DNA from 3 places in the Dysosmobacter sp. HCP28S3_G4 genome. Region 1 is predicted to be linked to each of the others. Evidence: riboswitches for the same ligand, from Rfam matches in the RefSeq annotation. Region 1 holds a riboswitch; each other region holds the start of a gene.
The links. Region 1 has a riboswitch for lysine ahead of ACTNBU_RS10310 (alanine/glycine:cation symporter family protein). Riboswitches for the same ligand answer to the same signal wherever they lie in the genome.
Positions count from the first base shown of each region.

Region 2: another riboswitch for lysine. It lies ahead of ACTNBU_RS03570 (transporter substrate-binding domain-containing protein); the one in region 1 lies ahead of ACTNBU_RS10310 (alanine/glycine:cation symporter family protein).
Region 3: another riboswitch for lysine. It lies ahead of dapA (4-hydroxy-tetrahydrodipicolinate synthase); the one in region 1 lies ahead of ACTNBU_RS10310 (alanine/glycine:cation symporter family protein).

Region 1 covers NZ_JBQHUP010000046.1:627-11,128, reverse strand. The annotation lists gene thiC (phosphomethylpyrimidine synthase ThiC) at 1-357, opposite strand, end outside; gene ACTNBU_RS10325 (metallophosphoesterase) at 1,266-4,076, shown strand; gene ACTNBU_RS10320 (ornithine cyclodeaminase family protein) at 4,301-5,311, shown strand; gene ACTNBU_RS10315 (aminotransferase class I/II-fold pyridoxal phosphate-dependent enzyme) at 5,348-6,496, shown strand; lysine riboswitch at 7,414-7,586, shown strand; gene ACTNBU_RS10310 (alanine/glycine:cation symporter family protein) at 7,741-9,237, shown strand; gene ACTNBU_RS10305 (amidohydrolase) at 9,333-10,502, shown strand, end outside.
Region 2 covers NZ_JBQHUP010000008.1:55,708-66,209, reverse strand. The annotation lists gene ACTNBU_RS03580 (precorrin-2 dehydrogenase/sirohydrochlorin ferrochelatase family protein) at 1-353, shown strand, start outside; gene cobA (uroporphyrinogen-III C-methyltransferase) at 346-1,848, shown strand; lysine riboswitch at 1,988-2,161, shown strand; gene ACTNBU_RS03570 (transporter substrate-binding domain-containing protein) at 2,309-3,244, shown strand; gene ACTNBU_RS03565 (amino acid ABC transporter permease) at 3,334-4,215, shown strand; gene ACTNBU_RS03560 (amino acid ABC transporter ATP-binding protein) at 4,217-4,957, shown strand; gene fliB (flagellin lysine-N-methylase) at 5,502-6,530, opposite strand; gene ACTNBU_RS03550 (NUDIX hydrolase) at 6,576-7,112, opposite strand; gene ACTNBU_RS03545 (DMT family transporter) at 7,109-8,110, opposite strand; gene ACTNBU_RS03540 (FMN-dependent NADH-azoreductase) at 8,113-8,703, opposite strand; gene ACTNBU_RS03535 (nucleoside phosphorylase) at 8,700-9,443, opposite strand; gene ACTNBU_RS03530 (cysteine hydrolase family protein) at 9,461-9,994, opposite strand; gene add (adenosine deaminase) at 10,103-10,502, opposite strand, start outside.
Region 3 covers NZ_JBQHUP010000025.1:21,816-32,317, reverse strand. The annotation lists gene ACTNBU_RS07635 (DUF6291 domain-containing protein) at 176-676, shown strand; gene ACTNBU_RS07630 (pyridoxal phosphate-dependent aminotransferase) at 700-1,842, opposite strand; gene ACTNBU_RS07625 (amino acid ABC transporter ATP-binding protein) at 2,835-3,602, opposite strand; gene ACTNBU_RS07620 (amino acid ABC transporter permease) at 3,615-4,337, opposite strand; gene ACTNBU_RS07615 (transporter substrate-binding domain-containing protein) at 4,428-5,288, opposite strand; gene dapD (2,3,4,5-tetrahydropyridine-2,6-dicarboxylate N-acetyltransferase) at 5,536-6,231, opposite strand; gene dapB (4-hydroxy-tetrahydrodipicolinate reductase) at 6,250-6,969, opposite strand; gene dapA (4-hydroxy-tetrahydrodipicolinate synthase) at 6,966-7,853, opposite strand; lysine riboswitch at 8,035-8,201, opposite strand; gene ACTNBU_RS07595 (AAA family ATPase) at 9,121-9,720, opposite strand; gene ACTNBU_RS07590 (MATE family efflux transporter) at 9,881-10,502, opposite strand, start outside.

The DNA of each region.
Region 1 (10,502 bases):
ACACTCCGCGGTGAGCTTCCGGCGGAAGGGGCCGGTGTCGCCGTGGCTGGACAGGTCCATGATGGCCTCCGCCCCCATGTTCACGGCGGAGAGCACCTTCTGCATCTCCACGTTGTAGTCCTTGCAGTCCCGGGAGACGCCCAGGTTGACATTGATCTTGGTGCGGAGCATGGAGCCGATGCCCTCGGGGTCCAGGCAGGTATGCAGGCGGTTGGCGGGGATGACCACCTTGCCCGATGCCACCAGGGGCAGCAGCTCCTGGGCGGTCATCCGTTCCTTTTTGGCCACGGTCTCCAGTTCCGGCGTGACGATGCCCCTGCGGGCGGCGTCCATCTGTGTGGTGTAAGTACGATCCATTTCAAATTCCTCCCAAAGTTTTCTGATTCGCTGTTGTCGTGTCCCGCGGCTCCCACAGGAGCCTGGACGCAGCGCCGGGAGGTGCCTGGGCAGCGGCCATTCTGTGGGGCCTTCTGCTGTCTGTCAGATTCCCGGCGCCTGCACCGGATATCCCGGCGCTGTTCCATGCTGTTCTCATAGAGTTCTCCTTTTCTGCACAGAATGGAATTTTCTTGCGCGGCGGAAGGTGGTGCCCCCGATCCACCGCGGCCGGAGAAGAAACGCAGGACCTCCGCGGGCCGCATGATAGAAAAATGCCGTGGGCGTCTTTCGCAGGGTGAGGAAAGACATTCCCACGGCATTTGATACCGGTGCTTTATCTCCCTACGTTGGCATTACCCAAATCAGGTCACAGGTCGAAGCGCACAGCTTCCTCTCAGCCCGTTTGCGAGCTCCCTTTTTCTGCATTTTATTCTCCTTGGCAAAGTGATTATACGCCATTCTGTGGAAAAACACAAGTGCTTTTTCGAGGAAGGACCATTCCGCAGAGCGGCGAGTCTGAAGAAAAGCCCTCGCCCTTGATGCGTCCAGAATGGCCTTGTCCTCATCATCACTGAGACTGTTATAGAAGGTTCTGTTCAGTGCCACAAAGCTGGCCATCTGCGCATGGTTGGATATGGTAATGTAATGACTCGTACCTATATCTGTGCTAGTCTATGAGGAGACGCATTGCAATTACAGGTAAGCAATCAGGCTGCTGCACGCAGACCGAAAGAAAATCTATCTGGAAACAGAATACTCCCTCATATGAATCTGTACCTTTTATTGAGGAAAATTTTGTGATAAACTGTCCCCAGAGAGCGACTGGGCATTTGAATTTTGTGCGGCCAGTCCGGACGGTGTGTATTTCCTGTGTGGGAGGGATGGCTATGAGGTTTTTGCACATATCAGATATCCATTACAATCCGGAAGGGGACGGGCGTTCCGCACGGAACCTCCGGAACTATCTGCCGGAGTTTATCCGGAAAAACAAACTGGAGGCGGACGAGCTGTTCGTCACCGGAGATTACCGCCATGCCTTCTTTCAAAAGGATGCGCCCGAGGAGGAGACGGCCGCAAATGCGGTGGAGTACATTTGGAAGATCGCGGAAGCCGCCGGGATCACAGAGGCGGAACATATCCATCTGGCGCCGGGGAACCATGACCGCAGGCGCAGCGAAGGAGCTGCGGCGGAACGGTATGAGAAGATCCAAAAAGCGTATGACTATGCGAAAGGCACCTTTTCCACTGAGGATCTGAAGTTCCTGAAATCAGAGTTCTCATTCTTTTACACGGTCTGCGGCAGGCTGTATGGAGCGAAGGATCCGTGGAAGGACCAGCCGCTCCACCAGTACGAAGTGGTTGGGAATATGATCCTGCTGACCTTGAACACTGCCGTCATGCACGTCAGTGATAGCAGCCGGGGCGAGCTGATTATCGGCAACAACGAATTGGCCTGCTTGCTGGAGGAGATCAAAGCGCAACATCCCCAATGTCCCATCATCGTACTGGCCCACCACGCCCTGGAGTATCTGTCGCCGGAGGAACGGCAGGCAGTAGAGAGCATCTTCCAAGACTATCCTGTGCGCCTGTATCTTTGCGGAGACGCCCACAACGTCTGGTGGCGTTCCGTCGGCAATCACCTGGAGATCACCATGGGGTGCCTGAAGCAGGAAACCGGCGCCCAGGCGGCGTTCCTCTATGGCGACACCCGGACACAGACATATACCGCATACCAGTGGGACGGCAAGTTCGGCGCCAAAACAGGCTGGAGCGAGTATGGACAGTTTAACGACAGCATCCGCGAAAAAACCGCTCTGCCCACCCGTGTCCGCCTGACCGGAAAAATGGTCACGGAAAACCAGGAACTGCTGAAAAACGATCTCCTCCTTCCGTGGATGAAGCAGAGCGCGTCCTTCCGGGGACTGTTTCCCAAACTGTTCATCACGCCCAACCTGAGAGGTCAAAAGGTCAAAAGGAGCATCCCTTACCGCAGCCTCCGGGTGCAGTATCGGAACAAGCACATCGTGATCTCCGGCGACGCCGGCTTCGGAAAGACGACTCTTTTGAAATACCTGTATCTCTTTGAGAACCAGTCTCGGGAATTTTTGTACCTCCACGCCTCCGCCCTGCAAAGGGAAGAGATGACCCCCTACGAACGGTGCGTCGCCGGCTATCTGCGGGGAGAGGCCAGGCCCTCACAGCATCGGATCATCCTGCTGGACGGCATGGATGAGGTGAGCGATACCAGGTTCTTTGACGGCCTGCCGAAGCTGCTCTCCAGACTGTCGGAACCGGGCTCCAACACGACAGTTTGGTTCGGCTGGCGGACGGAGCACTATTACCACCAGGAATCCCCGGACCTGAGCCGCTATATTGAAAATGTCATAACCTTGCAAAAGTGGGATTTCCGTATGGCGGAGCGATATGCCAGGAACTATGCCAAGCAGACCCGGAATGAAAAGCTTTTGGAGGATTTCAACAAGGCAATGGACGTAAACCTGGCGATGACCGGCTTTACGGAGACGCCGTTCCAGCTGACGCTGCTGATCTATCTTCTGGAAAATGACGGACTGACCGGCGGCGTTGTCCAGAGCCTGGTCACGGCGGATCAGCCGCTCTATCTGTTGTACCACTCGTTCTTCCGCTGCTGGCTGAAAAAGGAGCGGGCCCGGAAGACAAGCTGTATGACGGACGATAAGATCATGGATGCGTTGCAGGGAATTGCGCAGGAGCTCTACTATGGGCCGTGCTGCAGCGTCCGATATCAGGATACTGCCATTACAGGCTTGCTGACATTCTCCGGATTTTCCGAAGACGGAGCGAAGACGGCTACCGGGTTTTATCACCGCAGCCTCTGTGCCTATTTCTACGCCGAGAGCGTCTTCACCGCATTCCAGCAAGGCGGCGCGGCGGTGGTCAGTGTATTGCGGCAGACGCTGCGAAATGATATCACCGACTATGTGCGGGGAGCCATCAGTACCATCCGGGACGAGGAAGAACTGCGCAGGCTCCAAAAGAACCTGATGGACATCTATCTGTACACGGTCCGGCCGGACGAGTCGAGCCTGGACGCCGAGACGCGGAGTCTTCTGGATAACTTGTCCGGAGAGGGGCTGTTCTCCCTGAAAAATGAGCTGCTCTATTTTGTGACCAGGCTTCCCATGCTGTCAAAGGACATTCCAGAGTTTGTGGAGAAGGCTTACGAATGTGAGCGGGACCCTTATTTGAAGCTGGACCTGGCGTATGGCGCGGTTCTGACAGGCCCCTCCAGGATCGCACTGGAATACGCAAAGACGCTGATTCCCGGCTCCGAGGCGGATCTGGTGCACCGCTCATGGACGATCGCCTATTTTGGGGATGTGCAAGGGAAACCGCATCAATACAAGGACGTGGAGAACGCACCGTGGCCGAAAGCGCGGAAAGCCCGCCTTGACCGCTTCCAGTCCAAAAAGAAGAAAGCCATCCGCTTCCGGATTCTGGACTTTCCGATCCTGTACTGCTTTTATGAGAGCCGGGGATGGTGCGACCTGAATCGGGAAGATCTGAAGATCATTCAGGCGGCGGCGATCGACTGCAAAGAGTACAGCGAGGAGGAGAAGGCGTATCTGAAAGAGCAGAAGGAAAAGCTGGTCTCGAAATATGAAGAGCAGCTGAAGCGGCAGGCTGCGGCGGGCAGGCGCAGTCTCTCCGGAAAGTGAATGCGGACAGGGAACGATAACCTGCATTGAATGTAAGCGACTAATCACCCATCAAGGATTCATTGACGGACTCGATGTTTGAATAATAAAAAATCCCGTTAATTTGAATTTCTATACTTTTATCGTCTGTGCTAAAAATATCCGTTGCAGTTGGAGTATCAAAACGATATCCTGATTGCAAACAAACCTGTGCGCTTAATCTTTTTCAACAGGGAGGAGTCGTTATGAAAGTCAGTTTCTATAACCGCGCTGCTCTCGAACAGAGACTCCGGCTGCCGGAGGTGATCGAAGCTGTGGAGGGCGTTTATCGTTCCAAGGCACGGGGGGAGACCGTTGTCTGGCCTACTGTGACCCACCACTTTGAGGATCGCGGCGGCGTCATGGATATCCGCTCCGGCTATGACCGCGGAAGTGAGGTATACGGCCTGAAGGCACTGGCAACATTCCCACAGAATGAACAGCTGGGGCTGCCTCCATTCAGCGGCATCCTTGTGGCCATGGACGGGAAAACGGGGCTGCCGCTGGGGATCATGGACGCCTCGTATATCACCTCCATGCGTACCGGCTCCGCCGCAGCGGTGGCCGCCCGTGCTCTGGCGCGCCGGGACAGTGAGACGCTGCTGGTCCTGGGGACCGGACGTCAGTCCATATTTATGATCGCCGCGGCCCTGACCGCTCTGCCGCAGATCAAAAAAGTGTACTGTGCCGAGCCCATCCATCCGTCTGCTGCGGCAGTCTACGCGGAGAAAGCACCCGGCCGTCTGAGGGACGGCTTCGGCATTGACGCCTCCGGCGTGGAGTTTCTCCCTGTGGAAGACCTGACCGCAGCCGTCGGCAACAGCGACATCATCATCACCATCACCCGGGCTACCGCTCCTGTCATCAAACGGGAATGGGTCAGACCCGGCACCCATTTCTCCTGCATTGGCGCAGATATGCCCGGCAAGGAGGAGATCGACCCCGCCATTCTGCGGGATGCTGCGATCTATGTGGATGATGTGGACCAGTGCGTCAACGCCGGTGAGTGCGAGCTTGCTGTGAAAGGCGGCTTCATCACCCGGGCGAGCATCATCGGTCAGATCGGTGAGGTGCTGCTGGGAACGAAGCCCGGCCGCAGGAGTGACCGGGAGATTACGGTATTTGACGCCACGGGTCTGGCGCTGCTGGATCTGGCGGTGGCGAAGATGGTCGTTGAAGGGGCAGGGGACGATCCGGCCCACGCCATTGACCTATAACAACGGCCCAGGCTGAGGTGCGGAAAGGAGCGTAATATGAAGATTGATGATTTCACCCTGGAAAACTGGCTGAATCCGGCGTGCGACAGTGAGAAGAACAAAATCTATCTGGGCGGCAGTTGCGTGCTGCCTATGACAGTGGAGGAACTATTCCAGCTCACTGGCGAGAGCATGGAGGACTTCTTTCAGGAACTGCGGCATATGGATCTGGGCTATGGCCGGTTCGATGGGACACCGCGGACCAGACGGGCCATCGCGGAAAAGCTATACCGGAAGGTAGAGCCGGAGGAAGTGATCCTCTGTCACGGCGGCACGGGAGCCAACAGTACTGTGTGCTATGCCCTGATCGAGTCCCGGGACAATGTGATCTCCATCATGCCCAACTACCAGCAGTTCTTCTCCATTCCCAAGTCCATCGGCGCCGAGGTGCGGAAGATTGACCTGAAGCCCGAGGCCGGATACCGTCTGGATATCGAAGAGGTCCGGCGGGCGGTGGATCAGAATACGAAAGCCATCCTGTTCACCAACCCCAACAACCCCACCGGCTCTCTCCTCACGCTGGAGGAAATGCAGGAGATCGTGGAGATTGCCCGCTCCGTGGACGCATGGGTCATCTGTGACGAGATGTACCGGGGCCTGAAGGAAGAGTACATGCCCTCCTTCGCCGACCTCTACGAAAAGGCCATCGTTACGGCCAGTTCTTCCAAGATCTACTCCATGGCAGGTACACGGGTGGGCTGGATCATTTGCCACGATCCGGATACCCGGTTCAAACTGTTCAACTGGCGTTCCTATGATTCCATTTGCGGGGGTGTGTTTGACGAGTGGATCTTTGCCATCGCCCTGGAGCATGTGGACAAGATCTTTCAGCGATCCCGCCGGATCGTCAGCGCCAATAAAGCGGTCATCGACAAATGGATCGCGGATAATCCATATCTGCACCAATATGCCGATTCGTATGCAACCACCTGCCTGGTGCATTACGACCTGGAGGTTCCGGCGGAGGAGTTCTGCGACGGTCTGCTGGATCAGAAGGGCGTGCTGGTCTGCCACGGTGACTGCTTCAATATCCCGCATTCGTTCCGGATCACGCTCTCCCATGCCCATGATTTGGCGAAGGGACTCCGGCTTATTGACGAGTACATCGAAGAACTGATGTCTCAGGGAAAAGCGATGAAAAACTGACCGGCGGTTCCGGAAACGCACTGGCAGAAGTATTTCTGTTCCGTATCCTTCGGGCCTTTTCAGATGCCCGACCTGTTGCAAATCAGGAGCCTGTCTGCTATGATGGATCCACAGCAGAAAACGCCGGGCCAAGCCCTTCTGGGAAGGTGTAACGACTGGACACGGAGCATCCCACGCGGATGAAGGCACAGTCTGAACTTGCGGGCGACCGCAAGAGTCACACAGAAATGATGTGACCGCCGTATTCCACGGCGCAACAACTTGAACAGATCATATGAAAAATATGGTAAGAGTTGCCTCAGTGCTTCAATACTGGGGCAGGTAGCTTCTCAATTGGCTGCTGGGAAAAACAATTGAGACTCTGCTGGATCGCATGTTCCGGCAGGCCGAAGCAATCAAAAACATGCCGCGTCAAAAGAGTTCAACCGGGAAGCGCGTAAAACGATTCCTGGCTCTGCTGCTGATCCCCCTGCTGATCCTGGCCCTGTGTGCATCGGGGAGTGCCGCCGCAGGCAGTACCGTCGGTCAGGCCGCATCACCCGCCGGAGAAATACAGATCTGCGGCAAACCGTAGGAGGTATTCAGTTGCCTCCCTGCACAGCGATGTGCGGTGAAAAACTCCGTAAATTCGGCGAAAGTCTGCTGAACGCGTCTGCCGTCTCCGGCAGACGCGTTTCATATCTAGGCAAACATCAGGCACATATAAACGCCTTCTCAAGAACCCGAGGGCCGCGCATCAGAGCAGATCCGTATATTTTGATGCTGCATATTCTGCATATCCACGACGCCGGAAGCGGCCCGGAGATGGACGCCGCCGCGCCCGCTGCGGCAAGTTTTTCCTGACCGTCCCAATAAATTTATTGACACACGGGAGAATTGATTGTATAATTCTGTCGAATTAAAGAATTAAATAAAGATTCAGCAATAGAGGCGCGGATCGTATCAGTACCTGTCCGGAGGCAATGGGGCCGGAGATGGACGGGGAAAGGACGCTTCGCCGAAACCGGTGGCATCCCATGTGTCACCGCAGTTGGGGTACAGTCGAACAGGCTGTGCACTCTCACCGCATGGTGGAGGAGCTATTGTTTCATTTGTTTATTGGAGCAGTGGTCTTTTCACGGAAACCACTGCTCTGTTTTTTGTGCGAAATTCCTCTTTGACGAAAGGAAGCCGGCCCTTTCGCTGAACGGATCCGTGCAAAGGAAAGGGAAAACTCAAAACAAGTGTGAAAAGAGGAGAAAATTGTGATTGATTTTTTAAATTGGCTTGACGGTATTCTCTGGGGATTACCGCTCATTGTACTCATGATCGTGACCGGACTGTACTTTACGGTCCGTTCCGGCTTCTTCCAGTTCCGCTATTTCGGCTGGATTATGAAGCGTACCTTCGGAAAGATCTTCCAGAAGGATACGGAAAATGAGAACGAAAAGGGTATGCTGAGCGCCTTCGAGGCCATCTCCACCGCCATCGGCGGCACGGTGGGCTTCGGCAATATCGCCGGCGTCGCCACCGCAGTGGCCGCGGGCGGCCCGGGCGCTGTCCTGTGGATGTGGCTCACCGCGTGCCTCGGCATGATCCTGAAGCAGGTGGAGGTCACCCTGGGCTGCTACTACCGCCGGACAAATGAGAAGGGCGACTACTACGGCGGCCCCACTTACTACATGGAGCGCGGCCTCGGCGAGGAGCGCCACTGGGGCAAGCTGTGGCTGATCCCGGCTGTCATCTTCGGTATCGGCATCTTCTCCACCTTCTTCGTGACTTCCTCCACGCTGACCGCCTCTCAGGTGGTGGCTGGTGCCTTCCACTTTGACGGCATCACCATCGGCGGCATGAAGATCGAGGGCGTCATCATCGTGGGCATCCTGGTCTGCGCACTGACCTTCGTCATCACCGGCGGCGGCACGAAGCGGATCGCCAACATCTTCAGCAAGCTGGTCCCCTTCATGAGCGCCCTGTACATCCTGATGGGCATTGCCATGATCCTGGCCAACATCACCTCTGCTCCCGCCGCTGTGGCTTCCATCTTCACCAACGCCTTCACCGGCACCGCGGCCGTCGGCGGCTTCGCCGGCTGCGCCGTCAGCCAGATGGTCCGCGTCGGTATGGCCCGGTCCGTGTACTCCAACGAGGCCGGCTGGGGCACTTCTCCCATGATCCACGCCTCCGCCAAGACCCGGCATCCGGTGGAGCAGGGCCTGTGGGGCTCCTTCGAGGTCTTCTTCGATACCTTCGTCGTCTGCAGCATCACCGCTCTGTCCGTGATTCTCAGCGGCATGTGGACCGACGGCACCAACGGCGGCACCCTGGCGCTGAGCGCCTTCTCCAGCAGCTTCGGGACCGTGGGAAGCCTGCTGCTGGCAGTCATCATGGTGATCTTCACCGTCACCACCTCCGGCGGCTGGTTCACCTACTATCTGGCCATCCTGGAGCACCTCTACAAGAAGGAGGGCCTGCTGAAGACCATCATCATGAAGATCTTCTACGCCATCCGCGTTCTGCCGGGCCTGCTGTGGACCATCTATCTGGTGAAGACCGACAACCAGGGCTTCATCTGGACGCTGGTGGACATTACCTCCGCCATCCCCACCTTCGTCAACGTGGCCGTGATCCTGATCCTGTCCAATCAGTACTTCAAGCTGCTGAAGGACTACAAGGCGCGCTACTTGGGCATCGGCAAGGTGGACGAGAACATGCGGCTGTTCTATGAGGATGCCGCGGCAGCCGGAAAGACAAGCAAATAATAACGCCAGCAAGCCAGCTTTTCGTGAAGGATCGAGCGACTTTACGAAAAGCTGGCCTTGGCATTGGGAAAACTGGAAAAGGGGTATCAGAAAAAATGAGGACCATTTATCACAATGGCGTGGTTTACACGGGGGAGCTTCCCCTTGCGGAGGCCTTCGTCGTGGAGGGCGATGAATTTCTGTTCGCGGGCAGCAGCCGGGAGGCACTGTCCTATGCGGAGGGAGATTCGGAGATTGTGGATCTGGAGGGCAGATTCGTGTGCAGCGCCTTCAACGACAGCCACATGCACCTGCTGAACTTCGGCAACGCGCTGCACACCGCCCAGCTGGCCGCCCACACCGCCAGTCTGGAGGACCTTCTGCGGTGCCTGCGGGAGTTTGAAGCCGCCCATCCCCACACCGGCTCCGCATGGCTGCTGGGCCGCGGCTGGAACCAGGACTACTTCACCGATGTCCACCGGATGCCCAACCGCTACGACTTGGACAAGGTGTCCACCGAGGTGCCCATCTGCGCGGTGCGGGCCTGCGGCCACTGTCTGGTGGTCAACAGCAAAGCACTGGAGCTGCTGGGCGTGACGGCGGATACGCCCCAGCCGGACGGCGGCCGGATCGGCCTGGAGAACGGCGAGCCGGACGGCCGGTTCTTCGACAACGCCATGGACCGGGTCTACGACGCCATCCCGGAGCCCAGCAGGGAGGAGCTGAAGGACATGATCCGCTCCGCCTGCAAGGCGCTGAACGCCTACGGCGTCACCAGCAGCCAGACCGACGACTACTGCGTCTACCGCAAGATCCCCTGGCAGGAGGTCAACGCCGCCTATCAGGAGCTGGAAGCATCCGGCGAGCTGACGGTGCGTGTGTATGAGCAGAGCAACTTCACGGACCTGCCGAGCCTGAAGGAATTCGTGGAATCCGGCTGCAACACCGGCGTGGGCACGGAGCTGTTCAAGATCGGCCCCCTGAAGATGCTGGGCGACGGCGCTCTGGGTCCCCGCACCGCCTATCTCAGCCGTCCCTACGCGGACGATCCGTCCACCTGCGGCATCCCGGTATTTACCCAGGAGACCATGGACGAGATGATCGACTACGCCAACGCCCACGGAATGCAGGTGGCGGTCCACACCATCGGCGACGCCTGCCTGGACCGTGTGCTGTTCGCCTATGAAAAGGCGCTGGCCGCCCATCCCAGAAAGGACCATCGTCACGGTATCGTCCACTGCCAGATCACCCGCCCGGACCAGCTGAAGAAGATCGAGGACATGCAG
Region 2 (10,502 bases), on a different contig from region 1:
GGGGCATTCCCGTCAACGCGGTGGATGACCGGGAGGCATGTACCTTTTTGTTCCCCGCCCTGGTACGGCGGGGGGAGCTGTCCGTGGGCATCTCCACCGGCGGGGCCAGCCCCACGGCGGCCATCTGGCTGAAGGAGCGAATCGGCGAACTGCTGCCGGAGAACTTCGGGGAGCTGCTGGACTGGCTGGACAGTCTCCGGGACCGGGTCCGGCGGGAGGTACCGGAGGAGCGGGACCGGAAGCGGGTGTTTCAGGCGCTGTTCGCCCGGTGCATGGCGTCGGGCGCTCCCTGCGGCGAGGAAGAACTCCGGGCACTGCTGGCGGACGCCGGAAAGGAGCGGGAGCATGGGTAAGAAATCAGGTTCCGTGGCGCTGGTGGGCGCCGGCTGCGGCGGACTGGACTGGCTGACGGTGCGGGGACTTCACCTGCTGCGGCGCTGCGACGCGGTGGTCTATGACGATCTTATCGGCGGCGATATTCTGGGCGAGGCTCCGGAGACCGCGGAGCGGTACTATATGGGCAAGCGCAGCGGAAAGCACTCTGCCGCCCAGGAGGAAATCACCGCCGCGCTGATCCGTCTGGCGAAGCAGGGAAAGACTGTGGTGAGGCTGAAGGGCGGCGACCCCTTCGTCTTCGGACGGGGCGGCGAGGAGCTGCTGGCGCTGGAAAAAGCGGGCATTCCCTGGGAGGTGGTACCGGGCATCTCCTCCGCCATCGCCATCCCCGGCGCGGCGGGCATTCCGGTGACCCACCGGCAGATGAGCCGCAGCGTCCACATCGTCACCGGCCACACTGCGGCGGCCGGCTTGCCCGCGGATCTGGAGGAAGCGGCCCGCTGCGGCGGGACGCTGGTGATCCTCATGGGCCTGGGGAATCTGGAGACCATCACGGCGCGGCTGATGGCGGCGGGAAAGGCACCGGAGACCCCGGCGGCGGTGGTGTCCGGCGGCAACAGCCGCCATCCGGCCACGGTGCGGGGGACGCTGGCGGACATCGGGGAGCGGACCCGGACCGCCGGTGTGGAGGCTCCCGCCGTCATTGTGGTGGGGGAGACGGCGGCGCTGGACCTCTCCCCCGCCCCGGCCCGGCCCCTGGAGGGCATCCGGGTGGGTCTCACCGGAACGGCGGCCATGGCGGACAAGCTCCGTATTGCCCTGCGGGAGCAGGGGGCGTCGGTCTGCCAGGTGGAGAAGTCCGTGGTGGAGCCGCTGGACGCGGATTTCGACTGGGAGCGCCTGGCCGACGGACGGCGGCGCTGGATCGTCCTCACCAGCGGAAACGGCGTCCGGCTGCTGTTTGACCACCTCCGGGATGCGGGGGTCGATCTGCGGCGGCTGTACTGCTGCCGGTTTGCCGTCATCGGCGCCGCCACCGGCGCGGCGCTGGAGCGGTGTGGCATCCTGCCGGACCTGTGCCCGGAGGAGTACACCAGCCGGGGACTGGGGGAGGCCCTGTGCCGCAGCGCGGAGCCGGATGAGGAGATCCTGCTGTTCCGCTCCGACAAGGCCAGTCCCGTACTGGGGGAACTGCTCCGGGAGCGGGGCCTTCTGTATCGGGAGATCCCCCTGTACACCCTCCGGGCAGATGCCTCCGCGGCGGACCAGAGCCGGGAGCAGCTGCCGGAGCTGGACTATCTGGTGTTCTCCAGCGCCGGGGGCGTGGAGCTGTTTTACGACACCGTGGGTCCGGTGCCGGAGGGACCGGTCTGCGTCTGCATCGGCCCGGTGACGGCAGCGGCCCTGGAGAAACGGCTGGACCGCCCCTTCCTGACATCGCCGGATATCTCCGCAGGAGGTATCGTGGAGACCATTCTGGCGGCGGAGCGGGCGAAGACGGAGGACAGATGAGAGATCGCCTATAAAATTCCATAAAGCATCCGGCGGCATCCGGGGAAAAATGAGTAAATTTACACGATTTTTGCAAGTTTTCTCGAAGGGGCGGTTGACAGACAATCGCCCTGGTGATAGGATACCGTCAAAATTGAATCGCTGAGATAGAGGCGCGAGGTCCATCAGTATCCTCCGGCAAAGGCCAGGCAAGCCGCCGGCGGGGAAAGGGAACATCGCCGAAGTGCTGCGGGATTGCCTGATCCCGGGGTGCTGGGCCGTCAGGAAACACCTGCCGGACTGTCACAAGGTTTTGTGAAGCGCTATCAATGGCTGTTCGGGACGGCTCCCAGAGAGGGGCTTCTTCCGTATTTTCCATGGACCGCTTGACAAAGCGGTCCAATTTTTATTCTCCGCCGCCGGAGCGGCCCGGCCCGGAGAGAACATTCCGCCGCACACGCTTCAGAAAGGTTGGAAGAATATGAAGAAGTTTTTTGCAATGATGCTCTCTCTGGCCATGGCCCTCAGCCTGACCGCCTGCGGCTCCGGTTCCTCCGGCGCCGCCTCCGCCCCCGCTGCCTCCTCTCCCGCCGCTTCTGCGTCCGCCGCGGCCAGCTCCGCCGGTGACGCCGATGTCATCCCCGGTCTGGAGGACGGCGTGCTGACCGTCGGCATGGAGTGCGCCTACGCCCCCTACAACTGGACCCAGATGGACGACTCCAACGGCGCCGTGCCCATCTCCAACGTCTCCGGCGCCTACGCCAACGGCTATGACGTCATGATCGCCCAGAAGATCTGCAACGCCAACGGCTGGGAGCTGGAGATCGTCTCCAGCGCCTGGGACTCCCTGTGCCCCGCTGTGCAGTCCGGCACCATGGACGCCAACATCGCCGGTCAGTCCATGACCGCTGACCGCATGGAGCAGGTGGATATGGCCGGCCCCTACTACTACGCCACCATCGTCTGCGTCACCACCAAGGACAGCGAGTACGCCAGCGCGACCTCCATTGCCGACCTGGCCGGCGGCAAGTGCACCTCTCAGTCCGGCACCATCTGGTATGACTCCTGCCTGCCCCAGATCGAGAACGCCGAGCTCCTGGCCCCCGCCGACACCGCTCCCGCCATGACCATGCAGCTCCAGACCGGCACCGTGGACTTTATCTGCACCGATATGCCCACCGCCATGGCCGCCGTCGCCAAGGACGACAATCTGGTGATCCTGGACTTCTCCGGCACTGATGGCGACTTCCAGTTCGCCGACGAGGAGGAGCGGGCCGAGAACGTGAACATCGGCATCTCCGTCCAGAAGGGCAACACCGCCCTGAAGGACGCCATCGACGCCGTGCTGTCCACCATGACCGAGGACGACTTCAACGCCCTGATGGATCAGGCCATCGCCATCCAGCCTGAGGTCTGATACTGATTTCATGATCTTCCGCGTCCTCCGGCCCTGTTTTCAGGGCCGGAGGATGCACCGCTGTCAACGAAACGAAAGGAGTTTCGCCCATGGATAAGCTGGTGAAGCTGTGCCAGGATATCGCCCAGCTGTGGAGCAAATACTGGCCCATGTACATGAGCGGCGTGAAAAGCACGCTGATCCTCGCGCTGGTGGCCACGGTCATCGGCTGCGTCATTGGCCTGATCTGCGGCATTCTGAACACCATCCCCTACACGAAAAACGATCCCCTCCCCAAGCGGTTTCTCCTGAAGCTGATCCGGGTCCTGGTCCGCGTCTACGTGGAGGTGTTCCGTGGCACCCCCATGGTGCTGCAGGCGGTGTTCATCTACTACGGCCTGCCCTATTTCACGGACAACGCCCTGCGGTTCAACAGCACCTGGGCGGCCGCCATCCTCATCGTCTCCATCAACACCGGCGCCTATATGGCGGAGTCCGTCCGGGGCGGCATCATCTCCATTGACCCCGGCCAGACCGAGGGCGCCAAGGCCATCGGCATGACCCATGTCCAGACCATGACCAGCGTCATCCTGCCCCAGGCCCTGCGGAACATCATGCCCCAGATCGGCAACAACTTCATCATCAACGTGAAGGACACCTCCGTCATGTTCATCATCAGCTTCACGGAGTTCTTCGCGGCCCACCGGTATATCGTGGGCGTCAACAACATGTATTTCCCCTCCGCCACCATTGAGATGGCCGGCTATCTCACCATGACGCTCATCGCCTCCTTCCTGCTGCGGTGGGTGGAGAAGCGAATGGACGGCGACGACAGCTATGAGCTGGTCCAGGAGGATCAGCTGGTGATGTCCGCCGGCACCTACAGCCATCCCGACCGGGGCACGCCCTTCGATGAGCGCAGCAAGGAGTACCGGGAGCGGACGAAGCAGGCACTGAAAAACCGCAACGGAAGTACGAGAGGAGAACGGTGACATGAGCGATACGATCCTTGAGATCCGGCATCTGTCCAAGGCCTTCGGCAGCCATGAGGTGCTGCGGGACATCGACTTCACCGTGGAAAAGGGCGACGTGACCTCCATCATCGGCGCTTCCGGCTCCGGCAAGTCCACGCTGCTGCGGTGCGTCAACCTGCTGGAGACCCCTACCAGCGGCGAGATCCTCTACCACGGAAAGAACGTGGCGGACCGGACCGTCAGCGCCCCCGCCTACCGCTCCCACGTGGGCATGGTGTTCCAGTCCTTCAATCTGTTCAACAACATGACGGTGCTGGAAAACTGCATGGTGGGCCAGGTGAAGGTGCTGAAGAAGAACAAGGAGGACGCCCGCAGGAGCGCCCTGAGCTATCTGGAAAAGGTGGGCATGGCCCCCTACATCAACGCCAGGCCCCGCCAGATCTCCGGCGGCCAGAAGCAGCGGGTGGCCATCGCCCGGGCGCTGGCCATGGAGCCGGAGGTGCTGCTGTTCGACGAGCCCACCTCCGCCCTGGACCCGGAGATGGTAGGCGAGGTGCTGGAGGTCATGCGGCAGTTGGCCGCCGACGGCATGACCATGCTGGTGGTGACCCATGAGATGGCCTTCGCACGGGACGTCAGCAGCCAGGTGGTGTACATGAACCAGGGCGTCATCTGCGAGCAGGGCACGCCGGAGCAGGTCTTCGGCGATCCCCAGCGGCAGGAGACTCGTGACTTCTTGGCCCGGTTCCGGAAAAACTGAGTCCATTCATCTGAAAACCTGCCCGCCGCGGAACAGACGCTTCCGCGGCGGGTGTTTTTTGCTTCGGCATAAAACACCGCAGGGCGCAAAAAAAGACGGCCCCATGGCCGCCGGATGAAAAACATCGACCCCGCCAACCTCCAACGAGCTGGCGGGGTCACTTCTGGTAGGGCTTCTCGTTCACTAAGCGTTACCTCAAACTTTCTTCGGATTCTTCTGAAAGATTCATGCAGGGGTCGGATGCTTGCCAATCCTTAAAACATAAGTACACGCAGTCGTTGCATTTGCTGTTGCCAATGCGCTGGTGTGGTCTCGGTGAATACGAGTGATGTTTCGTTTTTGGTAGGAATCGGTCTGCTGGATTCTTTCAGAGGTTCAGGAACTTACTGAGTTCTCAGATGGGACCTAGCCCATGGGACTCACCCCTTCCTTGTGTCTATAATGTACAACATCTTTCGGGATTTGTCAATTGCTTTTGTGCTACTTCTCTAGTTTTTACAAATGTAAAACGTTTGCTGGCGGCAGATTGCACAAAGTCTGCCCGTCAGGACTCCAGCGCCGCCAGAAGCTGCGGGAGGGAGACAACGTCTCCCTGATAAAAGGCGTCCAGCAGGGCGTCCAGATTGTCCTCGTCGTGCTCGATCTCGCAGCTGAACCGCCGCAGGGCCTCCGGCAGGCCGCACACCACCGCCAGCCGCTCCACCGTCAATACCGCGAAGACGCACAGATCCGCCCGGCTCAGGAGGTCGCCGTCGTTGATAGCTTTCAGCAGGTAACGGAAGGCGAAATAGACAGCAATGCGCTCCAGCGGCGGCTCCGGTACCGGCGCCGCCGGGGCCGTCTCCGCCTGACGCAGCAGGGCGGGCCAGTCATCGTCCAGAGTCTCCAGTGTTTCCAGAAACCGCAGGCCGCCGGGGAACAGCGGAGGTGCCTCAGCGGGCTGGACAGCGTCTTCCGGCGGCGTCCAGTCCGACACCAGGGCGGGCAGCTCAGATGCCTGTTCCTCGTCCAGATATCCCTGGGCATCCCAGGCCAGCAGCAGAAAGTCCCGCAGGCGGCGGCGCAGGGGAAGGCTCCGATCCGCCAGAATGTCCAGCAGCCGGGTCCGCAGGGGCAGCAGACAAGGGAGCCAATCGTCGCCCGCCTCCCCTGCTTCCGGCGTCTCGCGCTCCGGAAATGTCAGGGGGTTGCCGCTGCCCAGCAGCAGAGCGTTGGCCGCGGGACAGGAGGCGCACAGGGTGATCTCCCGGAAGGGGCCGTAGTCCTCCGTGAACCGGGGATGCTCCCGGCAGGTGACGCTGGTGGCCGCCTCTCCCAGCTGCCGGTGGATCTCGCAGAGGTTGTCCCCGTCCAGAAAGGGACAGCGCCCGCCGTTCAGGGGAAAGCAGACGTCTCCGCCTTCATCCTCCCGCATGGCGGCTCGCAGTCTGTCCCCCAACGGACCGGGGACGCCCTCATACCGGCGGACAGTATCGTCGTCCAGGACTACCTCCCACTTTTCGCAGCAGGTGTGGGGACAGGCGCCCGCCAGACAGCGGAAGTTATCGTAATAATCCGGCACGCGGATCAGCATGGGCATCATCTCCGGAAAGGATTTCTCCGCTTCGCCGTCCCGGCGTCACGGGCGCAGGAAGCCCATGGGCCTGCCCTCCATGGCGAACAGCAGGCCCAGAAAGTCCCGGTAAAAGGGGGCGAAGGCCCCGTCGTCCAGCATGGCTTCCGCCGTGGGGCGGTCCACCCACCGGGCGTCCCGCACCTCCGAGGGCTGGAGATGCAGGGAGGCGATGTCCGGCGGATCGGGCAGCTCCACCAGATAGATGTCGTCAAAGCCGTCGTCAAAATTCACGGTGAGATAGGGCCGCAGACCGGAGAAGTCCAGGTCCAGCCCCAGCTCCTCCAGCAGTTCCCGGCGGATGGCGGTCCGGCTGTCCTCGCCGGCCCGGACGCCGCCCCCGGCGGTGAGGTCCCACAAGTCGGGATACTCCTCCTTGCAGGACTGCCGCCGCTGGATCAGCATCCGGCCCTGGGGATCGAAGATGCAGACGTGGACCACCGTCAGATACTCTCCCGGGCCCAGCGCCGCGCCCCGGGGGACCGTTTTCCCCAGCGGGCGGCGCTGCTCGTCCACCACGTCCACATATTCCGGCGGCCTCATGGCCGGCCCCCTTCCCGTTCGCTGCGGCGCATCTCCAGAAACACCGGCAGGATGGCCGTCACGGAGGCGGCGGTGAAGAAGCCAATGCCGATGATGCGGTTCAGGGAGATGGTCTCATGGAGCAGCACGGCGGAGAAAGCGGCGGCGATGATGGGCTTGAACAGATAGATGAAGGAGGCCTCCGTGGCGGAGGTACACTCCACCGCCTTGGCCAGCAGCAGATAGCCGCCCACAGTGACCACCAGGCAGATATAGGCCAAGATCAGGGTGCTTTTCGCGGTGTAGCCAACGGTAAAGTCCACCCGGGAGAAGATACCCAGGCCCACGCGGTCAAAGACTGATGCGACGGCGGGGATCTCTCCCAGCAGCGTCACCGCCAGCAGTTCCGCTCCGCCGGTGAGCAGCACCAGGCAGGCCATGGCCACGCTGCCGTACCGGGGGACGCTGATGCGGCTGAAGGTGCCGTACAGGGCGAAGGTCAGTGTGGACAGAATGGCGAACAGGAAGCCGGACAGGCTGATCTGGATGTGGAGGGGATTCAGAATGAACAGGATGCCCACAATTTCCAGTCCCAGCGCTGCCAGATTCCGCTTCAGCAGCGGCTCCTTCAGGATGAAATAGGCGAAGACCGTGGCGAAGATGGGGTTGCCGGAGTAGATGGCCGCCGTGGCGGAGGCGTCCATGGCGTTGATGGACAGCTGCAAAAAAACGATCTGCAAAGCCACGCAGATGAAGCCCATGCACAGGAAATACCGCAGGTCCCTCCCGTCCAGCCGTACCTTCCGGCGGCGCAGCTCCCGTAGGGCGAAGGGCAGCAGAAACAGTCCGCCGATCAGCACACGCAGTACGGTGATCTGCATGGTGCTGAACACATCGCTGACGCTTTTGATGGAGACCTCCGTGGTGCTGTACACCAGCGCCGCGGCGGCGATGCAGCCGTAGCCCAGCTTCCGGCGGCGCAGCTGCTCCCGCTGTCCTGTGACGCGTTCCGTACTCATGGTCACAGGCTCCTGGCCAGTTCGGCCGCCTGGCCGCAGGCCGCTTTCAGGGAGGCGGCGCCGTCGAAGCCGTCCACGTCCAGGCCGTCGGCGGCCACGCACTGGAATCGGTCGAAGCCGAAGAACCGCTGGATGCCCCGTAGATAGGGCGTGGCCTGCTCCAGGGGATCCCCGTCGGCGTAGATGCCGCCCCGGGTGGTGAGAAGCACCAGATCCGTGCCCCGGCAGAGGCCCTGAAGGCCCTCCGCGGTGGAGCGGAAGGTGATGCCCTCCGCGGACACGTTTTCAATGTAGATTTTCAGCAGCGCCGGGAAGCTCAGGTCCCAGAAGGGCGCGGCCATCACCACAATGTCCGCCTCCGCTATCTGATGGGCGTAGCGGAACCGGGGATGGTCCAGCCGTCCCTCCGCCAGCAGCTCCTCCCGCTTCCGGAAGAACGGGCCGGAGAGGGGCTGCATCCCCTCCTCCGCCGGATCCAGACGGAGAATGTCGTATTCCGCCGGCAGCGCCTTTAAAAAGGCGTCCCCCAGGCGGGCGGTCCGGGATTCATCGCCCCGGATGCAGCAGTCGATATACAGCACTTGCTTCTTCATGTCAGATCCTCCCGGCTGAGACGGTACAGGGCCTCCAGAGCCACGGCGATCTCCCGCCGCTCCCCCTCCGCCGTCCGGTCCGCGCCGCCGGCGTAGTCGCCGATGGCGCCGGCGGTATCCTGGCCCCACAGGACCACGTTGTTCAGAATGGAGGCGGTGCGGACGCCCCGGAGACGTCCGATGGTGAACAGGGCCGCCGTCTCCATGTCGGCGCCCAGGGCGCCGCAGCGGGACCAGTGGGCGGACTCCGCCTCGTTGGTGTCGATATAAAAGCTCTCATGGCTGTGGACGATGCCCACATGGTGGGGCCAGCCGTTGTCCCTGGCGGCGGCGATACAGTGGGACAGCAGCGCCGTGTCCGGCACCGCCGGATAGCGCACGTCCACGTAGGCCTTGGAGGCGCCGTCGTCCCGGATGGCGCCGCAGGCGAAGATCAGGTCCCCCAGGCCGATGCCCGTTTGCAGGGCGCCGCAGGAGCCGATGCGGATCATGGCGGTAACGCCGATGGCCCGCAGCTCCTCAATGGCGATGCCGGCGGAGCTGCCACCGATGCCCGTGGACAGCGCGGCCACCGGCAGGCCCCGGTAGGTGCCCCGGAGACTGCGGAACTCCCGGTTATAGGCCAGCTCCTCTACGTTTTCCAGCTGCTCCGCGATGCGGTCCAGACGGGCGGGGTCGCCGGGGAGGATGGCACAGCGGGCGTTCAGGGATTCATCCAGCTGAATGTGCGGCTGAAGCATACGCGCTCCCTCCTTTGTTATTTGCGGTTCAGGACTTCGGCCTGAAGGCCGGCCAGAACGTCCAGCGTCTTTTCATGGAGGTCCGGGTCAAAGCTGGCGGTGAGGTTGGCGTCCACCACGATCTGGGCATTGGGATAGTGGCTCTGGAGCACCACGGCGTTGCTGACCACGCAGATGTTGCTGACAAGGCCGCACAGTTCGATGCGGTCCGCCTCTTTCGGCAGCAGGGCCAGGATGGCGGGGTCCGCCACGTCCATGCCGAAGGTCAGCTTGTCGATGCCCACGGCTTCCACTTCCTCCAGGGCCTTGGCGGTCTCACCGTAGTTCTGCCAGCCGCCGCTGCCCTTGACGCAGTGGATGGCGGGAAGATGACGGCCCTCCCGGGTGTTCAGATAGTCGGGGAAATGGGTGTCCCGGGTGAACCAGACCCGGCCCTTGCCGTATTCCCGGACCCGGGCGGCGATGGCGGCGTCCAGCTTTTCGGCGCCGGGGAAGCCCAGGGCGCCGTCCACAAAGTCCTTCTGATAATCAATGACAAACAGACAGTCCATAGCAGCGATCTCCTTATTTCTATAGTGTAACAGCAATGGCGGGGTACAAAGAGAATTGACAAGAGTATACCATCCGGCGGGGAAAAGCACAAGGAAGGTCCGCCGGATTCAGCGGCAGGCCTCCAGACGGGCCAGCAGGTCCGCCTTGTCTGCCTCCGGCAGGAAGGCCGCCCGGACGGCGTTCTCATTCATGCGGATCAGGTCGTCCCGGACAAAGCCCATGTCCCGGAGACAGTGGTCGTACTCGTCGTCCAGGGAGACGCCGGCCAGCACCATGTTGTCGGTGTTGATGGTGACGCTGATGCCCATGTCCAGCAGCTTTTTGGCGGGGTGCGCCCCGTAGGAGGGTTGGGTCCGGCACTGAATGTTGCTGGTGGGGCAGATCTCCAGGGTGACGCCCTCCTGAACGGCCCGGCGGCAAAGGTCCGGATCGTCGAAGATGTGGTGGCCGTGGCCGATGCGCCGGGCGCCGAAGTCCATGGCGTCCCGCACGGTGTCAGGCCCCTGA
Region 3 (10,502 bases), on a different contig from region 1:
CCTTTACATTAACATTGACCTTAACCTTAACCTTTACCTTTACCTTTACCTTAACCCCACGTCACCCCAGGTCACCTCAGGTCACCCCACGTCACCCCAGGTCACCTGGGGTCATTGCCCCCAAACGTGCAAATTTTCCGGTGCAGGGGCGCTGGGGCGGGAGGAGATGCAATATATGAGCATGGGACCAGCCGAGAAAAAGAGCTTTCTCGTCCATTTTGACGCATACGACTGTCTGGAAGGGCTGACCATGGAGCAGCGGGGAATTCTGTTCACTGCCTTGTTCCGGTACGCCATGGAGGAGGCAAAGACGGATCAGCCGCCGTCCGATATTCTGTCCGCCTTTCCGGGCATGGATAACGGCACGAAAATCGTCTTTCGCTTTCTGGCGGCCAATATCCGCCGGGAGACGGATTCCTGGAAGAAAAAACGGGACAGCTGCACCCAGGCCGCACAACGGCGAAACAGCCGTTCCCAAGCCGCCCAACGGCGGAACAGCCGTTCCCAGTCCGCCCCGAAGCCCGCCGGGTGCGAACCGGAGCAGGACATCTGCTGGATGGGTAAGTACATCCGCCAGCGGGACGCCGCCCATCCGCCCAAGGACGGCAGCGGCCCGCCCCGTCCCTGCCCGCCGCCGGAGGAGCCCGCCGGAGACGAAGAACGGCCGGACCGCTGACGCGGCCCGGCCGGCTTGTATCCTTATTCCAGGGTCTTGATGAACTTCTCGATGCGGTCCAGGCCCTCCTTCAGGTCCGCGTCGGAGTAGCAGTAGCTCAGGCGCATGAAGCCCTCGGTGCCGAAGTAGATGCCGGGGATGACGCCCACCAGGCCCTCCTTCAGCATCTTCTCGCAGAAGGTCAGGGAGTCCATGCCGTACTTCCGGATGTCCACGAACACGTAGAAGGCGCCCTCGGGCTTCTCCACGGTGAAGCCCATGTCCGTCAGGCGCTGGTAGACGTAGTCCCGGCGGCGGCGGAACAGTTCCACCACGTCGTCGATGGGGGTCTTCAGGGCGGTGACGCAGGCGGGCTGCACGAAGGACGGCACGGAGGTGACGGCGTACTGGTGGAACACCTGCATCCGGTCCATGACGGGGGCGTCGGCCATGCACCAGCCCAGACGCCAGCCGGTCATGGCGTAGGGCTTGGAGAAGCTGTTGACCACGATGATCCGGTCCCGCATGTCCTGATACTCGGCGAAGCTGTGGTAGCCGTCGGTGTAGACCAGGGAGCGGTACACGTCGTCGCAGATGACGAAGATGGGCTTGTCCTTCAGCACCTCATGGATGGCGTCCAGGTTCTCCCTGGAGTACATGCAGCCGGTGGGGTTATTGGGGGAGGTGAGGATGATGGCCTTGGTCTTCTCCGTGATGGCGGCCCGGAGGGCGGCGGGGTCGATCTGGAAGTGGTTGTCTTCGGTGGGCAGGGCCACGGGGACGCCCTGGCGCAGCTGCACCAGGGATTCATACAGGCCGAAGGCGGGGGTGGGGATGATGACCTCGTCGCCGGGGTTCAGCACGGTGGACAGGCTGACGGACAGCGCCTCAGTGGCGCCCACAGTGACGATGATCTCGTTGGCGGCGGCGTAGTGAAGGCCGTGGGCCTCCGCCTCGTACTCGGAGATGGCCTTCAGCAGGTAGGGCATGCCGTTGCCGGGGGGGTAGTGGGTGTCGTTGGCGTCCAGGGCGGCCTTGGCGGCGTTCTTGATGACGTCGGGGGTGTTGAGATCCGGCTCGCCGATGGTCAGTGCGCAGGCGCCGGGGGTATCCCGCACCAGGAAGGTGAACCGGCGGATGCCGGACAGCTGCACGTTCATAACGGCCTCGTTCAATTTCAGTTCCATGGGATGCACGCTCCTCTTTCTATGCGCTCCGGAGATCACCGCCCCCGCAGCTTTTTCCTATCCAAGTATAGCGCAGGGAATATGGGAATTGCAAGTGTTTTGTGACTTGGCGGCACATGGGGGAGGGGAGTTCCCCGCGGGGTGCGGGGGTGCGCCCCGTACCGGGGCGCGGGGGTGGTGCGGCGAAGGCCGCGGGCTTGCGGCTCCGCCGCGGGGGAACTCTTTCTTCCCGTGAAGACGGGAGTGCCGGCGAAGGCCGCGGCTTCAAAACCCCCTTTCTCTTTTTCCGAGGAAAAAGAGAAAGCGCCTTTTGATGGTGTCAAGAGAAAAAGGCTTGGCGGCGGCATTCCGGACTTCGTCCAGAACGCTCGCAGCGCCTGTTACGGGGGCTTGGCCCGGTGGGGACTTGCGGGCTTTTGCCCACTCAACCACATATGGAAGTTGCGAAAGCTGGGGGTATTTCCGGATGCACCCTGCTTCTCTTTTTGCTGCCGCACCCTGGCGGTTGCGGAGGGCCTGGCAACCTGCTTTCGATACCCAGCCGGGTAGCGCATAGCGAAGCGGAATGCGCGGGAGTAGAAGGACAGGCCTTGCGATCTTCCACCCCACGATGACTGCCGGGGTTCTGCGAGCTGCGGCGGAGCAGTATCGTCGACAGCCAATGTACTCCGCACTCGGTAGAAGGCTGGCAAGTCTGGTCGGAACTGATTCGGAAGACCCCCGCATTTCCGCCAACTGGCCCTGCGGGCCGGTTGTGCGGAAAAAAGCGATTTTCTCTTCCACCGGGCGCGACGCATTCTCTTTTTCAAGAAAAAAGAGAATGGGGGGCGCATCCCCGCGGCGGGACCGCCGCAAAGCCGCCGGGCTTCCCCGGCACCCCCGTCCCACGGAAAAAATTCCCGCCTCCCGCGCAGGGCGCAAAAACAGAAGCACCCCCGGTCAATACCGGAGGCGCTTCCGTAAAAGAGGGTAAAAGGGGGAACAAATTCAATTCACTGGGCGGAGTACCGGGACAAAAACTGCTTCGTCCGCTCCTCCCGGGGGTGGTCGATGACCTGATGGGGGTCGCCCTGTTCCACGATGACGCCGCCGTCCATGAAGATCAGCTGGTCCGCCACGTCCCGGGCGAAGGCCATCTCGTGGGTGACGATGATCATGGTGGTCCGCTGCTCCGCCAGCTCCCGGATGACCCGCAGCACCTCGCCGGTGAGCTCCGGGTCCAGGGCGGAGGTGGGCTCGTCGAAGCAGAGGATGTCCGGGTGCATGGCCAGGGCCCGGGCGATGGCCACCCGCTGCTGCTGTCCGCCGGACAGCTGGTGGGGATAGTGGCCCGCCCGGTCGGCCAGGCCCATCTGGGCCAGCAGCTCCCGGCCCGCCTCCTCGATCTCCGCCTTGCTCTCGCCGCCCCGTTCCTTCGCCAGCAGCTCCCGGGCCAGGGTCACGTTCTGCAATGCCGTGTACTGGGGGAACAGGTTGAAGTTCTGGAACACCAGACCGAAGTGCAGCCGCTTTTTCCGGATGTCCTTCTCGTTCTGAGTGGCGGGGTCCGCCGCGTCGAACAGCTTCTCCCCACGGACGGAGATGGTGCCGCCGTCCGGCGTCTCCAGGAAGTTCAGGCACCGCAGAAGGGTGGTCTTGCCGGAGCCGGAGGAGCCGATGATGGACAGTGCCTGGCCCTCCTCCAGGGAGAAGGAGATGTCGCTGAGCACGGGCGTGGCGCCGAAGTGCTTCTCAATATGCTGTGCTTCCAAAATCGCCATTTCCGCGCCTCCTTATCGGAAGTAGTCCAGCTTCCGCTCCACCCAGCTGAACACGATGGTCAGAACGCCAACGAACAGCAGGTAGAACACGCCGGTGTAGAAGAAGGGCCATACCAGGCCGCTGCTCTTCATGTAGGAATAGCCGGTGAAGGTCAGCTCGTAGACCGCGATCATCCGGGCCAGGGACGTGTCCTTCACCAGGGTGATGATCTCGTTGGACATGGGGGGGACGATGCGCTTGACCATCTGCAAAAGGGTGATCTTGAAGAAGATCTGGCTCTTGGTCATGCCCAGCACCTCGCCGGCCTCCCGCTGGCCCACGGGCACGCCCTGGATGCCGCCCCGGTAGATGACGGAGAAGTAGCAGGCGTAGTTCAGGGAGAAGGCCACCACCGTGGCCATCATCCGCCCGGTGTCACCGGCGGGCCAGAAGTTGTGGCCCGCGATGCCGGGGATGTACATGAAGCCGATGAGCTGGAGCATCAGGGGCGTGCCCCGCACCACCCACACCAGCACGTTGCACAGGGCGCTGATGGGCCGGAACCCGGCCAGCCGCCGTCCGAAGGCGCCGGGAGGCGTCTGGCCGAACAGCAGGAACCGGAAGGGCTGCCAGCGGTTCATGGAGCCGAAGGCGATGACCAGACCCAGGGGCAGGGCGAACAGCAGGGTCAGGAAGAAGATCTCTGCCGTGGTCCCCAGACCTTTCAGCAGCGTCAGTGTCACATTCCAAAGCATGGCGAAACCTCGTTCTGTCTGTAATCGTAAGCCGCTCAAAGGCAGAGGGCCGGAAGCTCTCTGCCTTTGAAGGATGCATTCAGGGGGAAATTACTTTGCGGCGGTGACTACCACCTGCGCGTTGTTGAAGTAGGGGTTGGTGCAGTCCATGGCGCCCATGACCTCGTTGGTGAGGGTCATGCCGTTCCAGACCACATCGATGTTCTTGGAATCCAGCTCCATGATCTTGTTGTCCCAGTCGATCTCGATGAACTGGCACTCCACGCCCAGCTTCTCGGCTACGATCTTGGCCATGTCGGCGTCGAAACCGATCCATTCGCCGTTGGCGTCCTTGTAATCCATGGGCTCGAAGTCGGTGATGCCGACCACCAGGGTGCCCTTGTCCTGGATATAGGCCACGTCGCCGTCCTCAGTAGGGGTGAAGCCGGCGGCGTCAGGCTGCTCCACCATGGCGTCCTGGAGCTTATAGGTCTCGGCCACGGCCTGCATACTGCCGTCGGCGTAGGCCTCGGAGAAGACGTCGTTGATGTAATAGGCCAGGTCGGAGCCCTTGCGGCAGCCAACGCCGTATTCCTCGGTGGTGAGACCGTCACCATAGGTCAGATTGGGATAGCTGGTGTCCTCGCCGGTCATGGCCACGGCCATCAGCAGGTCGATGATGGCGGCGTCGGAGGTACCGGCGGCCACTTCCATCAGAGCGTCGGCCTGGGAGGCCACGGAGTTGTACTCGAAGCCGTTCTCCTGGGCGGCGGCCTCACCGGCGGAGCCGGCCTCCACGGCGTAGATCATGGTCTCCGCGGGCTCGGAAGCGGCGGCGGAAGAACCGGCGGCGGAGCCGGAAGCGGAAGCGGCAGGGGCGGAAGAACCGCTGGAGCTGCTGGAACCGCAGGCGGCCAGGGAAAGGGTCATGGCCGCTGCCAGCAGCAGGGCCCCGAATTTCTTCATGTTCATCATCAAATCCTCCATTTGGGACCGCGTCCCGAATTTGGTATGTTAGCAGTTTACCACACTAAATCGCTCTCGTAAAGACGGAAAGCGGACAAAGAACATAGAATTAAACGGGGGGAATTTGTTTGTTTCGACGAAAATGTGGGAGTTTGCAGGGTCCCCTTCGCAGGGGACTGGTGGTGCGTCCCGGACGGGGCGCAAAAAACGGACCCCCGGTCTTCCAGAGGCCCGTTTCCCGCAGGGAAAAAGATTACAGCTTTCGCAGCGCGTCCACCAGGGCGGTCTTGCCCTCGGTCTTCTCGTCCTTCATCTTGATAACCCGGGCGGGGCAGCCGGCCACAACGGCGTTGTCCGGCACATCCTCCACCACGACGGCTCCGGCGGCCACAACGGCCCCCTTGCCCACGTGGATGCCCTCGATGACCACGGCGTTGGCGCCCACCAGCACGCCGTCCTCCACGATGACGGGAGTGGCGGAGGCGGGCTCCACCACGCCGGCCAGCACCGCGCCGGCGCCGATGTGGCAGTTCCTGCCCACGGTGGCCCGGCCGCCCAGCACGGCGCCCATGTCGATCATGGTGCCCTCGCCCACGACGGCGCCGATGTTGATGACCGCGCCCATCATGATGACCGCGCCCTTGCCGATCTCCACCTTCTCCCGGATGATGGCGCCGGGCTCAATGCGGGCCGGGACGGCCTTCATGTCCAGCAGGGGCACGCCGGAGTTCCGGCGGTCGTTCTCCACCACGCAGTCGGCGATGGCGGCGGCGTTCCGCTCCAGAATGGGGGCAAGCTCGCTCCAGTCGCCGAAGACGACCTTGCTGTTCCCGTCCCCGAAGACCTTGGCGGAGCCGAAGTCCACCGGGGCGGTCAGGTTCACGTACACCTTCACCGGGGTCTTTTTCTCGGAATTTGCGATATAGTCGATGATCTCCTGTGCGTTCATTGCTGTTCTCCTGACGAATTATTCTCCAAACAGGAGCGTCTCCAGATCGTAGCTCCCGTTGGGCTTTCCGGCCATGCGCCGGGCCATGTTCAGCGCGCCGTTGACGAAGATCTGACGGCTGGCCGCCCGGTGGGTAAACTCCAGCTCCTCGTCGGGGCCGAAGAAGTGGACGGTGTGGGTGCCCGCCACGGTGCCGCCCCGGAGGGCGAAGACGCCGATCTCCTTCTTGCCCCGCTTGCCGCAGGCCCCCTCCCGGCCGTAGACGGGGGTGTACTCCCCATCCGGGTCCATGGCGCTGAGCAGCAGCTTGGCGGTGCCGCTGGGGGCGTCGGCCTTCTGGTTGTGGTGGGTCTCCGTCATCTCGATGTCAAAGTCCGGCTTCAGCACCGCGGCCACCTCCGCCAGGGCACGGCGGAACACCGCCACGCCGATGGAGTAGTTGGCGGCCCACAGCACCGGGGCGCAGTCCCCCAGGGCACGGACCCGGGCCAGCTCCTCAGCGGAGTAGCCGGTGGTGCCGGACACCAGGGCGGTGCCGGTGCGGCGGATGTATTCCTCCACGGCGGGCAGGGTGGACGGCTGGGAGAAGTCGATGACCACGTCGGCGATCTTCCCGGTGTTTTCCAGCGCCCCCAGGTTCTCCCGGTGGAACACGCCCACGATCTCGTCCCCGGCGGCCTCGGCGGTGGACGCGATCAGCCTGCCCATTTTTCCGTATCCGATCAGCAGGATCTTCACAGCAGACCGGCCTCCTCCAGAGTGGCCCGCAGGACGGCCGCGTTCTTCTCGCTCATGTCATACAGGGGCAGGCGCATGGGACCCACGTTCAGGCCCATCATGTTCATGGCGGTCTTCACGGGGATGGGGTTCACCTCAATGAACAGGTCGTTCATCAGCTTCAGGTAGCGGTTGGTGTTCTCCATGGCCTTGGCCTGATTGCCGTTCAGGTAATCCATGACGATGTCGTGGCACATACGGGGCATGACGTTGGCGTAGACGGAGATGACGCCGCTGCCGCCGATGCTCATCAGGGGGACGGTGATGTCGTCATTGCCGGAGTACAGGGCGAAGTCCGGCCCGATGCAGTGGGCGATCTTCATGGCGTAGGACATGTTGCCGCTGGCCTCCTTGATGCCGGCCACGTTGGGATGCTTGGCCAGGCGCTCCACCACCTCCACGGGGATGGAGCAGCCGGTGCGGCCGGGGACGTTGTACAGGATGCAGGGCACGTGGACGGCGTCGGCGGTCTCGGCGAAGTGGCGGTACATGCCCTCGGTGTTGGCCTTGTTGTAGTAGGGGGAGATGATCAGCAGGGCGTCGGCGCCCATGTTCTGATACTGGATGCCCTTCTCCTTCTGGGTGGCGGTGCAGTTGGAGCCGCAGCCCACGATGACGGGCACCCGGCCGTTGACCACCTTGATGGTGTGCTCCACGATGGAGGCGTCCTCCTCGTGGGTCATGGTGGCGGACTCGCCGGTGGTGCCCAGGGTGAGGATGGCGTCGGTGCCCTCCCGGATCTGGCGCTCCAGCAGCTCGGTCAGCACCTCGAAGTTGATGCTGCCGTCCTCATGGTAGGGGGTGACCATGGCGACGATGGAACCCTTGATGTTTTCGAACTTCATAATGTTTCTCCTCCAGATACAGAATGTTGTTGAGATCCTCTTGTACGGCCGGTCCGGAGCGGCTCCGCGGAAGCCGGTCCGGGGCGGTTGTCTCCCGGCGGGGCCGCCGGGGCACAAAAAAACGACAGAGGACGCGCCTCTGCCGGTTCTCTCACCACGTTCCGTCGCGGAAGATCACAAAGCGGTCGATAGCGCAACCGCGGCAATGCCGCGGACAGTCCCGCAGGTATCACCCACGGTCCCACCCCCCGATCCCGCCGGAACGGAGAATTCGGCGGATTTGCCCTCTCTCCGTTCTCAGCCCGCCGGCTCCCGGAGATGCGTCGCGTCCGCGCCTCTATCTCGTTTTTGACATCATAGCACCACTCTATGCGGATTGCAAGGGGAAAATGAAAAATTTGCATTTCCATCCCAATGGGATTTTGGCAGTTTTGCGGGGGTCCCTCGCAGGGGTGCGGGGGTGCGCCCCGTCCCGGGGCGCGGGGGAGTGCGGCGAAGGCCGCAGGCTTCAAAACCTTTTCCCGTGAGGACGGGGGTGCCGGGGAAGCCCGGCGGCTTTGCGCCCCCCATTCTCTTTTTTCTTGAAAAAGAGAATGCGTCGCGCCCGGTGGAAGAGAAAATCGCTTTTTGCCGCGCAACCGGCCCTGCGGGCCAGTTGGCGGAAGTGCGGGGGTCTTCCGAATCGGTGCCGACCAGACTTGCCAGCCTTCTGCCGGGTGCGGAGCACATTGGCTGTTGTCGAGACTGCTCCGCCGCAGCTCGCAGGACCCCGGCAGTCATCGTGGGGTGGAAGATCGCAAGGTCTGTCCTTCTCCTCCCGCGCATTCCGCTTCGCTATGCGCTGCCCGGCCGGGTATCGAAAGCAGGTTGCCAGGCCCTCCGCAACCGCCAGGGTGCGGCAGTAAAAAGAGAAGCAGGGTGCATCCGGAAATACCCCCAACTTTCACAACTGCCATATGCGGTTGAGTGGTCCGAGCCATCAGCCACTACCGGGCCAAAACCCCCGTAACAGGCGCTGCGAGCGTTCCGGACGAAGTCCGGAATGCCGCCGCCCAGCCTTTTTCTCTTGACACCATCAAAAGGCGCTTTCTCTTTTTCCTCGGAAAAAGAGAAAGGGGGTTTTGAAGCCGCCGGGCTTCCCCGACACCCCCGTCCTCACGGGGAGAACGTGTTCCCCCACGGCGGAGCCGCAAGCCCCCGGCCTTCGCCGGAACTTCCCGCGCCCCGAAGGGGCGCACCTCCGCACCCCCGCAAAGGGGGGAAACCTTCAGCTTTCCTTTTGGAACAGCTCCGCCAAAATCTCCACGCAGGTCTCCAGCCCCAGCGCGCTGGTAGAAAGAGAGATGTGGTAGTTCTGGGACATGCCCCAGTCCCCGCCGGTGAAGTGCTTGTAGCTGACCCGGCGGCGGCTGTCCTTCTCATCCAGACGCTTCTCCGGCGCCTTCTCCGACTCGCCGTACAGCCGCACGATCCGCTCCGCCCGGAAGGCCTTGTCCGCGTGGAGGAAGGCGTGGAGGCAGTCCTGCCGCTCCCGGAGGATGTAGTCCGCGCAGCGTCCCACAATGACGCAGGGCGCCTTTTCCGCCAGATCCAGGATCACGCCCCGCTGGACGCACCACAGATAGTCCTCCGCGGACAGCAGGCCGCTGCCGCCGGACTGGAACAGGCCGTAGGAGAAGGCGCTCCTGCCCTGGGCGTAGTCGCTGTGCTCCTCCACGTAGGCGGGGGCGAAGCCGCTGGCGGAGGCGATCTGCTTCACCAGCTCCTTGTCATAGTAGTCCACGCCCAGCTTTTCCGCCAGCTGCTTGCCCACGGTCCGTCCGCCGCTGCCGAATTCCCGGCTGATGGTGATGATGCGCTTTTTCATGGATGATGCCTCCTTTTCATACTAGAATCCATTAAAAATAAGACATTTGTCTTATTTTTATAGTGCCAACGGCGCGTTGGATTCTTATGAGACGCGCCGACGCGCGAAGCGCGGCAGCTCCCATTAAAATATCCTATTTTAATGGGAGAATAGGATCAAATTACGCCTGGCTTTTGGCCCGGGCGGATTCCTCCTCCGCGGCGTTCCGGTTCAGCTCCCGGTACGTCAGGACGATGACCACCGCCGAGGCGATGAAGGTCAGGATATCCGACACGGGCATGGAGTACAGCACGCCGTCCAGACCGAAGAACCGGGGCAGCAGCAGCGCGAAGCCCACGCCGAACACCACTTCACGGACCATGGACAGAATGGTGGAGCTCCAGGGCTTGCCCAGGGATTGCAGGAAGATGAAGGCCGCCTTGTTGACGCAGGCGAAGATCATCATGCACAGGTACACCCGGAAGGACTTCACGGCGAAGTCCGTGTAGTAGACACTCTCGTTGGCGGCGCCGAAGATGGCGATGAGCTGCCGGGGGAAGATCTCCACGATGAGCAGGGACACGGCGCCCACGATGGCCTCCGCCGTCAGCAGCAGGGTGAACAGGCTCTTGGCCCGGTCAGAGCGTCCGGCGCCGATGTTGTAGCCCACGATGGGGATGCAGCCGGCGGCCATGCCCACCACGATGGAGATGACGATCTGGAAGAACTTCATGACGATGCCCAGCACCGCCATGGGGATCTGGGCGTACTGGGCCTGGCCGAAGATCTCATCCAGGCCGCCG